2 linked regions of the Synechococcus elongatus PCC 6301 genome follow. The protein of the gene in region 1 binds, or shares a complex with, the protein of each later gene. Links are inferred from orthologs where the notes say so. Each region holds a gene or a part of one and is shown on either strand. Other genes may lie near its edges.

Region 1 (6,189 bases):
ACTGCAACCTTGAGCTGGGTACCCGGCGGCAGCATATTTTTTGTCTTGTCGTGGATGTACTTCGCAATCATTTCCGCCGTCGTCTCATACTCAGGCGGCATCACCTCATTGAGGACACAGTGATCGAGTCCTCCCTTGGTGACATCTTTTTTAGCCCAGCGTAATGTCCGAAAATCCGCCACCATCACTGGATGGGGGCAGTATTCAGAGGGGCTGAGTTCAGAGGCGATCGCTTCAATCCGCACGTGATAGGTGTGACCATGCATTCGCCCACAAGGACCGTCATAGTCCCGAATGCAGTGGGCGCTACTGAAGTGAAATTCAGTACTCAGAGTCCAACGCGGCATAAATTAAACCGTTTCCGCAGGCAGAGGAGCAGGATCCACCAGAGTCAGGTCGCTACCCAACGCTGCTTTGATCAAGCCTTGGAAGAGCGGGTGGGGATGATTTGGACGCGAGACAAACTCTGGGTGGAATTGACAGGCAATAAAGAAGGGATGATCAGGACGCTCGACAATCTCCACCAAGCGGCTGTCGGGCGAGGTGCCACTGACACAGTAGCCACTTTCGAGGAAGAGACTGCGGTAAGCATTATTGAACTCGTAGCGATGACGATGCCGCTCGTAGATGATGTCTTCGCCATAGAGCCGCTGTGCCAAGGAACCAGACTGGATTTTGCAAGGGCAAAGACCCAAGCGCATCGTGCCGCCTAAGTCGACCACGTCCTGCTGCTCAGGCAGTAGCGCAATGACAGGATGGGGCGTTTCTGGGTCAAATTCGGCACTGTTAGCACCGTCCAAGCCTGCCACATTACGTGCCCAGTCAATCACCGCTGCTTGCATCCCTAGACACAAGCCCAAGAAAGGAATCTGGTGATCGCGGGCGAATTGAATCGCGGCGACTTTGCCATCTACCCCACGAGCCCCAAAACCACCGGGGACAACGATGCCATCCACGCCATCTAGATAGGTTGCCGGATCGCCATTTTCGAGATCTTCCGCATCGACCCAGCGCAGCTGGAGATCAGCATCAGCACTAGCTGCCGCATGGCGCAGAGACTCACTGACCGAGAGATAGGCGTCATTCAGTCGCACATACTTGCCCACGATCGCCACTTCAACGCGGCGGCTGGGGTTCTGGAGCTGATGCACCCAGCGTTGCCATTGAGTCAGATCGGGTTGCCGCTGCTCAAGTTGCAGAATGTCGAGCACTTGCTCTGCTAAGCCTTCGCGCTCCAGCATCAACGGCACTTCGTAGATCGAGCTGGCATCCTGCGACGTGATCACCGCTTCTGGTGAAACATTGCAGAACTCCGACATTTTTTCCTTCATGCCGGCCTGCAACGGGCGATCGCAACGACAGACCAAAATATCGGGCTGAATGCCAATCGATCGCAACTCTTTGACCGAGTGCTGCGTCGGCTTGGTTTTCATCTCACCAGCAGACGGAATCCAGGGCACTAAAGTGACATGAATGTAAGCGAGATCGCGACGTCCCACATCCTTACGGAATTGGCGAATCGCTTCTAAAAAGGGCAGGGATTCAATGTCGCCCACTGTGCCGCCAATTTCTGTAATCACCACATCAGGATGGGTGTCTTGGGCAACGCGGTGAATGCGATCGCGGATTTCGGCAGTGATATGCGGAATGACCTGCACCGTGCCACCGTTATAGTCACCCCGCCGTTCTTTGTTGATCACCGCCTGGTAGATCGAGCCGGTGGTGACACTGTTGAGGCGTGACATCGGTGTGTCGGTAAAGCGCTCGTAGTGTCCAAGGTCGAGGTCTGTTTCCGCCCCGTCCGCCGTCACAAACACTTCCCCATGTTGGTAGGGGCTCATCGTGCCGGGGTCGACGTTGATGTAGGGGTCGAGTTTGAGAATCGAAACCGAATAGCCCCGCGACTTGAGGAGCCGCCCCAAACTCGCGGCCACAATTCCTTTGCCGATGCTGGAAACCACGCCACCGGTCACAAAGATGAACTTAGTCATACTCTTCCAGCGTTCAGTCCCAGTCGCTGTTGGCACAGCGATCGACTCTAACATGGCGGGCGGGTCGCAGGCAGTACAATCGGGGCGAACTGTCGCCGAACCCCTATGGATCGCTCCAAACTCATGGCTATTGTGACGGGTGCAATTTCGCTATTGCTGGCGATCGCCTATCTCATCCTCGTACAGATTTTGGATAGCCGTGGCGGCATGCTGCCGGCTCCAACGGATTTGGGGCTGCTCTTGGGGTAAGCCGTTCAGTGAGTTGTGAACCTTGATAGCGACTGGAGTGGAGCGATCGCCGAGCCCTGTTCCGGACTGTTCTGCTCGGTAGCGTGAGTTACCATAGGAAGGCTGTTGAGTCGGGTTCAGACCATGTCGCTCTTGGACTGGTTTGCCAATCGCCGTAAGACCGAACCCGTCGTTCACGACTATCAAGAGCGCGAAATTGCCGATGGTCTCTGGACGAAGTGTGAGTCCTGCGACGCTCTGACTTACACCAAGGATTTGCAGGCCAATTTGATGGTCTGTTTGCAGTGTGGTCATCACCTGCGCATCTACAGCGATGAGCGCATTCGCCAGTTGATCGACCCCGGCACTTGGCAGTTTTTGGATGAAGCAGTTTCGCCCACCGATCCGCTCGGTTTCCGCGATCGCAAGTCCTATAGCGATCGCCTAAAGGAAACCCAAGCCAACACGGGTCTGAGTGATGCGGTTCGCACTGGCGTCGGCTTGCTCGAAGGTCAGCCGGTCGCGCTGGGTGTGATGGACTTTCGCTTCATGGGCGGCAGCATGGGTTCTGTCGTCGGCGAAAAACTGACTCGCTTGATCGAAAAAGGCACCGAGCAGCGATCGCCCGTGATCATCGTCTGTGCTTCCGGTGGGGCACGGATGCAAGAAGGCATGCTCAGCCTAATGCAGATGGCCAAAATTTCGGGCGCACTGGAACGGCACCGCGAAGCCGGTTTGCTCTATCTGCCGATTTTGACCCACCCGACTACCGGCGGTGTCACAGCCAGCTTTGCCATGTTGGGAGACTTGATCATCGCGGAACCCAAGGCACTCATTGGCTTTGCGGGACGGCGCGTGATTGAGCAAACCCTGCGCGAAAAGCTACCCGACGACTTCCAAACGGCGGAATATCTGCAGGCCCACGGCTTCGTCGACACGATTGTGCCACGTACGCAATTGAAGAAGACCTTGGCGCAACTCATTCGTCTGCACCAGCCGCAATCGCCTGAAATGAAGCTGCCCCTGCTCGAATCCTCTAGTCCTGCCACCGCACCCCTCTAGGATTTGGCAACTGAGTTAAGTCAGGGAGTTCAAGTTTCACCCCTCTAGGACAAGGGGCTAAAGCCCCCTGTCTCCTATTGGGCGACAAGGGCGACTGACGTGATGTCAGTAATCGCGCTGCTACTGGCTCGGCTCGAGGCTACCTTTGATCGCCCGCAACCGAGTGCTGAGGCTGGCGATTACATCCAGGGCAAAAACAGGCGAGTTGTGAATCAGGAAGAGAAAGCGTTCGCGGTCCAGAGTTGCTAGCTTGCAATCCGTTGCCGCCACTGCAGTCGAGAAACGCTGATGTTGATCCTGCGCGATCGCGCCTTCACCAAAAACATCACCGGCAGTGATTCGCTCCAGCTCTTGATCGCCCCGCTTAAGTACGACTTCGCCTTCCAGCAGGCCATACATCGTGGTGCCCTGTTCTTCAGCATTGAAGATCACCGAACCCGCAGGCACCAACAGCGGTTCACCGTGCTTCTGCCAAGCTTCCACAATTTCGGCAGGGCGAATACGAGGCATGACAGCATCTCCAATCAGCAACGATCGGGGGTGGCACTCAGCGAGCATCACTCCCTGATCGACCTATAGCAGGCTTAGATTCAGAAGCGGTTAAGACGCAGCGATCCGCAGCCAATTAAGAGGCTTGCGATCGCACTTTTAGGTACCGGAGCTGATCGGATCACCATCGGCGATCGCCTCATCACTGACTTGAATCTGCATGCGAGTCAAATGTCCATTCATCTCCTCATGGAAGATGTGGAGCTTGGCATCTAGCAGCGAGTCCAGACAGGTTTGTTCACCCTCGCAGGCCAAAACTGTTTCGGGTGCTTCAGCCACCAGCAAGTCCCCCGGTTGGCAGTTCAACGCCTGACAGAGGCGATCGAGTTCGTGGGCGGTGAGGGGTGGCATCAACCGCTGTTGAAGCCAGCCTTCGACTAGGGTCAGCGGCAGCCCCGTCACCTCAGCGAGGGACGTCGCATTGAAGCTGCGATCGCGCGCCAGCCGAGGAAGATTCCAGAGAATGGCCATGGTAGGTCCTCTTCTTGGCAGTCTGCCTCTAAGGGTGCCACGCAAAATTTGAATCGGCCGTAAAGGTCAGGGTTTTTCCGCACACTGGAGTCCTCAGTGTTCTTGACGGCTGGGCTGGGTGATAGCAAGTACCACCACTCTTCCAGCACAGTGCGAGCCAAGGGCGCGGTAGGCTGAAGGGTGCTTCTTTGCTCAAGTTTGCTGCCATGCGCCTTTCTCAGATGCTGTTTGTGACCCTCCGCGAGGATCCAGCAGAAGCGGAAATTCCCAGTCACAAATTGCTCTTGCGGGCGGGCTATATCCGCCGGATTGCCAGCGGCATCTACGCCTACTTGCCGCTGATGTGGCGGGTATTACGCAAGGTCTCGCAGATTGTGCGCGAAGAGATGGATGCGACCGGCGCACAGGAAACCTTGTTGCCGCAACTGCAACCGGCGGAACTCTGGCAAGAGTCGGGGCGTTGGGAGACCTACGCCAAGGCCGAGGGGATCATGTTCTCTCTGGACGATCGCCAACAACGGCAGTTGGGCTTGGGGCCGACCCACGAGGAAGTGATCACTGCTGTGGCGCGGGATCTGATTCGTTCCTATCGCCAGCTACCCCAGAACCTCTATCAAATTCAGACTAAATTCCGGGATGAGATTCGGCCGCGCTTTGGTCTAATGCGGGGTCGGGAATTCATCATGAAGGACGCCTACTCCTTCCATGCTGATGAGGAAAGTCTGCGCCAGACCTACGCGGCAATGGATCAGGCTTATCGCAATATCTTCCGGCGCTGTGGTCTCCAATTCCGCGCCGTTGAAGCAGATTCCGGTGCAATCGGTGGTTCTGCCTCGCAGGAATTTATGATTCTGGCGGATGCGGGCGAAGACGAAATTCTCTACACCGAAGATGGGCGCTACGCTGCCAACGTTGAGAAAGCTGTCTCACTGCCTGCGGAAGCGATCGCCTCTGCTTTCACAACTTTTGAAAAGCGAGAAACCCCCGGCACTGACACGATCGCAAGCCTCTGCGAGTTCTTGAAAGCTGATCCAACGCAGGTTGTTAAGCAAGTCCTGTATCAAGCAGTCTTTGATAACGGCAAACTGCTGCCGATTCTGATTAGCATTCGCGGCGACCAAAGCGTCAATGAGATCAAGCTGACCAATGAGCTGACTCGTCGGGCGGCGGACTACGGTGCCAAAACCGTGATTGCCTTGACGGTGCCGGATGCAGAAGCCCTGAAGAAATGGACAGCGGCGCCGCTACCGCTGGGTTATCTCGGCCCTGATCTGGCGGATTCTGCGATCGCGGTTAACGAGAGCATCATTCCCAAGTTCCTACGGCTTGTTGATCCGACGGCGGCAGAACTGCAGAACTTCGTCACAGGTGCCAACGAAGTCAACTTCCACGTAGTCGGCGCGAATTGGGAAACCAATTTCCCGAAACCAGCCGTGGTGGATCTGCGGACAGCCCTAGTCGGCGATCGCGCTCAGCATGATTCCAGCCAAGTGTTGGCATCTGCTCGCGGGATTGAAGCAGGTCACATCTTCCAGTTGGGTCTGAAATATTCCCAAGCGATGGGCGCGACCTTCACCACCGAAAATGGAACTGAGGAACCCTTGTGGATGGGCTGCTATGGCATTGGGGTGTCGCGGGTGGCTCAGGCTGCAGTGGAACAGTCCTACGACAAGGACGGCATCATCTGGCCAGTTGCGATCGCGCCTTATCAAGCGGTGGTGGTGATTCCCAACATCACGGACACGGAGCAGGTCGCAGCAGCTGAGAAAATCTATGCGGATTTGACAGCAGCAGGGATTGAAACACTACTCGACGATCGCGATGAGCGGGCAGGCGTCAAATTCAAAGACGCCGATCTGATTGGCATTCCCTACCGCATCGTCACCGG
Region 2 (3,592 bases), 620 kb from region 1 along the record:
CACTCTGCGATCAGGCCCTCGATCCCGACCATTGGCAACACCTGCAGCAGCGCTACCAACAACAGCAGACTGAGATTCAAAACCTGATCTGGGTGATCTGCGAACAATTTGCCGTTTCCGAGCGGGAAATTCAGGTCCTGCGGCAGGAATATCGCGATCGCGCCGTCGATCTGGAGCCCTACAGCCAAGCCCTCGAAGAACGAGGCAAACTGCAAGCTCAGCTAGTCGCCCACGATGAACAAACCCAACAGCTGCAGCAACTCGATCAGCAGATTCAAACGCTAGAACGGAGCCTCGCCGCCGGCGATTTTGCACCAGATCTGCAACGGCGGGTGCGGCAGCTCGATCGCCAGATTCAGGAGCTAGGCTACCGCGATCGCGACCTCAATTTGGCGCAGCAGACCGTTGACCAGTGGCAGGCAATTGCCGAGCGCTATGCCGCCTTGCAAGCGGCCCAGGCCCAGCAGCAGCGCTGGGATCAGGAGCGCCCTCGCCTCGAAACGCAACTGCGGGACCTGCAACAAGCCTTGAACCATCTCTCAGACAGTCCCCTCGGCCAGCACCGCCAGCAACTACAGCGTCAGCTCCAGCAGGTGGAGGCCAGTCTACGTGGCCTGACCGATCCGCAAGCCGCCCCACCTCAAGCTGAGGTTGCCGAACGCTACCAAGCACTCCTGCAAGCTGAACAGGCCATGCCTCGCCTTCAAGCAGAACAAGCTGATTTAGAGGCGCAGGTTCAGCAACTGCAGAAAATCTTGACCGCCAGTCTGGCCCAACAAGCTGCGATCGCCACTGCCGAGGATCGCCAGCCGTTGCAGCAAGCGATCGCAGACTGCCAAGCCCAGCTACAAGCAATCCAAGCGGCACAGACAAACCTGGAGCAGGCAATCGCCCAACTACCGCCCAGCCGCAATCTTGAGGCGATCCACGCCCAAATTGCCCGTCTAGACGAGCAGTTGCAACAGATTCAGCAGGAACAACAGCCCGCCCAACAGCTCGCCACACTCGTCGATCGCGCTGATTTCACGGTTCCCTTGATGCGCCAATGGCTGAGGCATCTCCAACTGCGCTGCCAGCATTGGCTCGATCGCTGGGGCTGGGAGCAAGGCCAGCTGCTCTGGCAAGTCGTCAGTCCTGCCAGCGGCGCACCGGGCGTGCAGCTTCGCCTCCAGACCGATCAGGGCGATCGCAGCATCAACACCTGTGCAGACGGAGAAGCCGTGCTTCTGGATCTCGCCATTCGGCTCAGCTTAGTGCAGCTCTTGGCTCAGCAGCCCGATCGTTCCAGCAGGTTACTGATCCTTGATGCCCCGTTTAGTTCGCTTAATCCGCAACAAAAAAACGCCCTGACCGCAGCGCTGACGGAAGAACTAGATCAGGGACTAATTTGTGAGGCAGACAGTAGCGTGAAGGCGATCGCGGCCGACACCTGGCACGTGGTTTTACAGAACCAGGAGTCGCAGCTCACAGCACTCAGAGAGGCCGCAACCGGAACAGGGGCTGATTAAACTCCACCGGTTCGCCGTTCTGGACCAGAATCTCGACGACTTCCCCCGTCACCTCCGACTCCAACTCGTTCATCAGCTTCATCGCTTCGAGGATGCAGACGGTCTGTCCCACCTGAATGCGATCGCCAACATTGACGAAGGGCGGTTCTTCCGGTGCTGGAGCGCGATAGAAGGTGCCCACCATCGGCGCCGTAATCTCAAGGAACTTCTCGCCACCCAGAGGTCCAGCAGGCGGTGCTGCCGCAGGGGTTGGAGCGGGTAAGGGAGCGGGCACGGGAGCGACAGCAACGGGCGTGGTGGGAGCCGCAATGACGATCGGGTCGCCGGTCGAGCCGCGCTTCACGTGCAACTCAAAATCCGTACCTTTGAGGTCAAACTCAGCGATGTCTGAGTCACTCAGCACGGTCAGCAGCTCTTGCAGTTGGCTGAAGTTCAGTTGCACAGTGATACTCCCTTCTCAGTTCGGATGACAGCGATCGGTCCTTACTCCCGACCGAGGTAGGAATCGTTGCGAGTGTCGATTTTGATCCGCTCACCCACCGAGATGAACAAGGGCACCATCACCTGAGCACCAGTCTCAACTTTGGCAGGTTTGGTACCGCCGGTCGCCGTGTCACCTTTGACACCTGGATCAGTTTCGATTACTTCCAAGACCACCGAGTTGGGCAGTTCTACCTCGATCACTTGACCATTCCAAGTGATTACGTTGGCTTCCATGCCTTCTTTCAGGTACTTGACGCGATCGCCAATGGTGGCTGCAGTCAGGCGACCCTCTTCGTAGGTCTCCATGTCCATGAACACAAAATCGTCGCCGTCTTTGTAGGTGTACTGCAGCGTACTTTTTTCTAGGACTGCCTGGGGTACGGTTTCGCCAGCGCGGAAGGTTTTCTCGACGACGTTGCCGGTTTTGGCATTTTTCAGCTTGGTTCGGACAAAGGCTGAACCCTTACCCGGTTTGACGTGCAAGAACTCCACCACCCGCCACACCGCGCCGTCGATTTCGATCGTGGTTCCGGTCCGAAAGTCGTTGCTAGAGATCATGACGTGCGGCTGTGAAAGAGCGGAGAACGAACGCAACACATTCTACTGCTCAGGGCGATCGCTTCTGACGCAGGAGGCCGAAGGCCCTGTGGCATAGTGAGAGAATTGGACGCTTTCGCTGGCTCTATCATGCTGTCTTTGGCACGTCGCGTTGCGGCTTGGCTACCCGGGTTGTTGGCTCTCAGCCTCGCTTTGCTGTTGCCGATGCTGGCTGTCGCCCCCGCCGCGATCGCGGGTTTGCCGCCGGGCAACGCGATCACCGATGGACGGGCCTTACTGCGCTATTCCCTGCCGATCGATAGCCCAGACATTCGCGAGATCCAAAAAGACATCGAGGGGCTGTCGGATAACCTCCGCGCTAAGCGCTGGGCACCGATTGAGCGCAACCTCAAGCATGTGTCGAAGGTGCTGAATCTGCGCCCGAAAAATATTTTGGCGGCTGTGCCAGAAGAGCGGCGATCGCAAGCAGAAGAGCTCTTGGCCGAGCTGAAAACAGACCTCAGCAAGCTGGAAGAAGCTACCGCTGCGAAGAATAAGCCTGACGTTCAAGCAGCTCGCAACCACTTCCTTGCAGTGGTGGGTGAGATTGAAGAATTGATGGTCGAGCGCTTCCCCTTTGAGGTGCCCGAGGAATATCGCAATCTACCTCGCCTCGAAGGTCGGGCCACGATCGCGGTTGAAACGACCCAAGGTGACTTGACCCTTGTGGTCGACGGCTACAGCGCTCCGATCACTGCCGGTAACTTTGTTGATTTAGTGCAGCGGGGCTTCTACAACGGCCTGCCTTTCACCCGTGCTGAAGATTTTTACGTGCTGCAAATTGGTGATCCCGTTGGCCCTGAGACGGGCTTCATCGATCCTAAGACCAAGCAAGAGCGCCAAATTCCATTGGAAATCCTCGTGGAGGGCGATCGCGAGCCGGTCTACGGTTCCACCCTGGAGGAACTCGGCCGCTATACCGATAACCCGGTCTTGCCATTCTCCGCTTTTGGCACTTTGGGTTGGGCTCGTCCCAGCGACAACCTTAACGGTGGTTCCTCGCA

What was found. The genes of interacting proteins can lie anywhere in the genome.
Region 2: the proteins of accD (region 1) and accB are in contact, whole or in part, in a solved structure (PDB 8UXZ), measured with the Escherichia coli proteins. The link is inferred for Synechococcus elongatus PCC 6301 from one-to-one orthologs.

What each region holds. Positions count from the first base shown.
Region 1 is NC_006576.1:2,285,016-2,291,204, reverse strand. What follows is about bases 1,442-4,322. They hold accD (acetyl-CoA carboxylase, carboxyltransferase subunit beta), read left to right. Parts: upstream 1,442-2,363; coding sequence 2,364-3,281; downstream 3,282-4,322. Other genes in these bases: SYC_RS11325 (helix-turn-helix domain-containing protein), read right to left, coding at 3,930-4,301; SYC_RS11330 (cyclic nucleotide-binding domain-containing protein), read right to left, coding at 3,402-3,791; SYC_RS14015 (hypothetical protein), read left to right, coding at 2,097-2,240; SYC_RS11340 (CTP synthase), read right to left, coding at 1,442-1,991. Outside these bases: SYC_RS11345 (6-pyruvoyl trahydropterin synthase family protein), read right to left, coding at 1-347; more of SYC_RS11340, read right to left, coding at 351-1,441; SYC_RS11320 (proline--tRNA ligase), read left to right, coding at 4,508-6,189.
Region 2 is NC_006576.1:1,670,351-1,673,942, reverse strand. Bases 213-2,928 are described here. They hold accB (acetyl-CoA carboxylase biotin carboxyl carrier protein), read right to left. Parts: upstream 1,951-2,928; coding sequence 1,474-1,950; downstream 213-1,473. Other genes in these bases: psbQ (photosystem II protein PsbQ), read left to right, coding at 2,679-2,928; efp (elongation factor P), read right to left, coding at 1,992-2,549; SYC_RS08230 (AAA family ATPase), read left to right, coding at 213-1,508. Also shown: more of SYC_RS08230, read left to right, coding at 1-212; more of psbQ, read left to right, coding at 2,929-3,592. UniProt on the Escherichia coli protein: This protein is a component of the acetyl coenzyme A carboxylase complex; first, biotin carboxylase catalyzes the carboxylation of the carrier protein and then the transcarboxylase transfers the carboxyl group to form malonyl-CoA.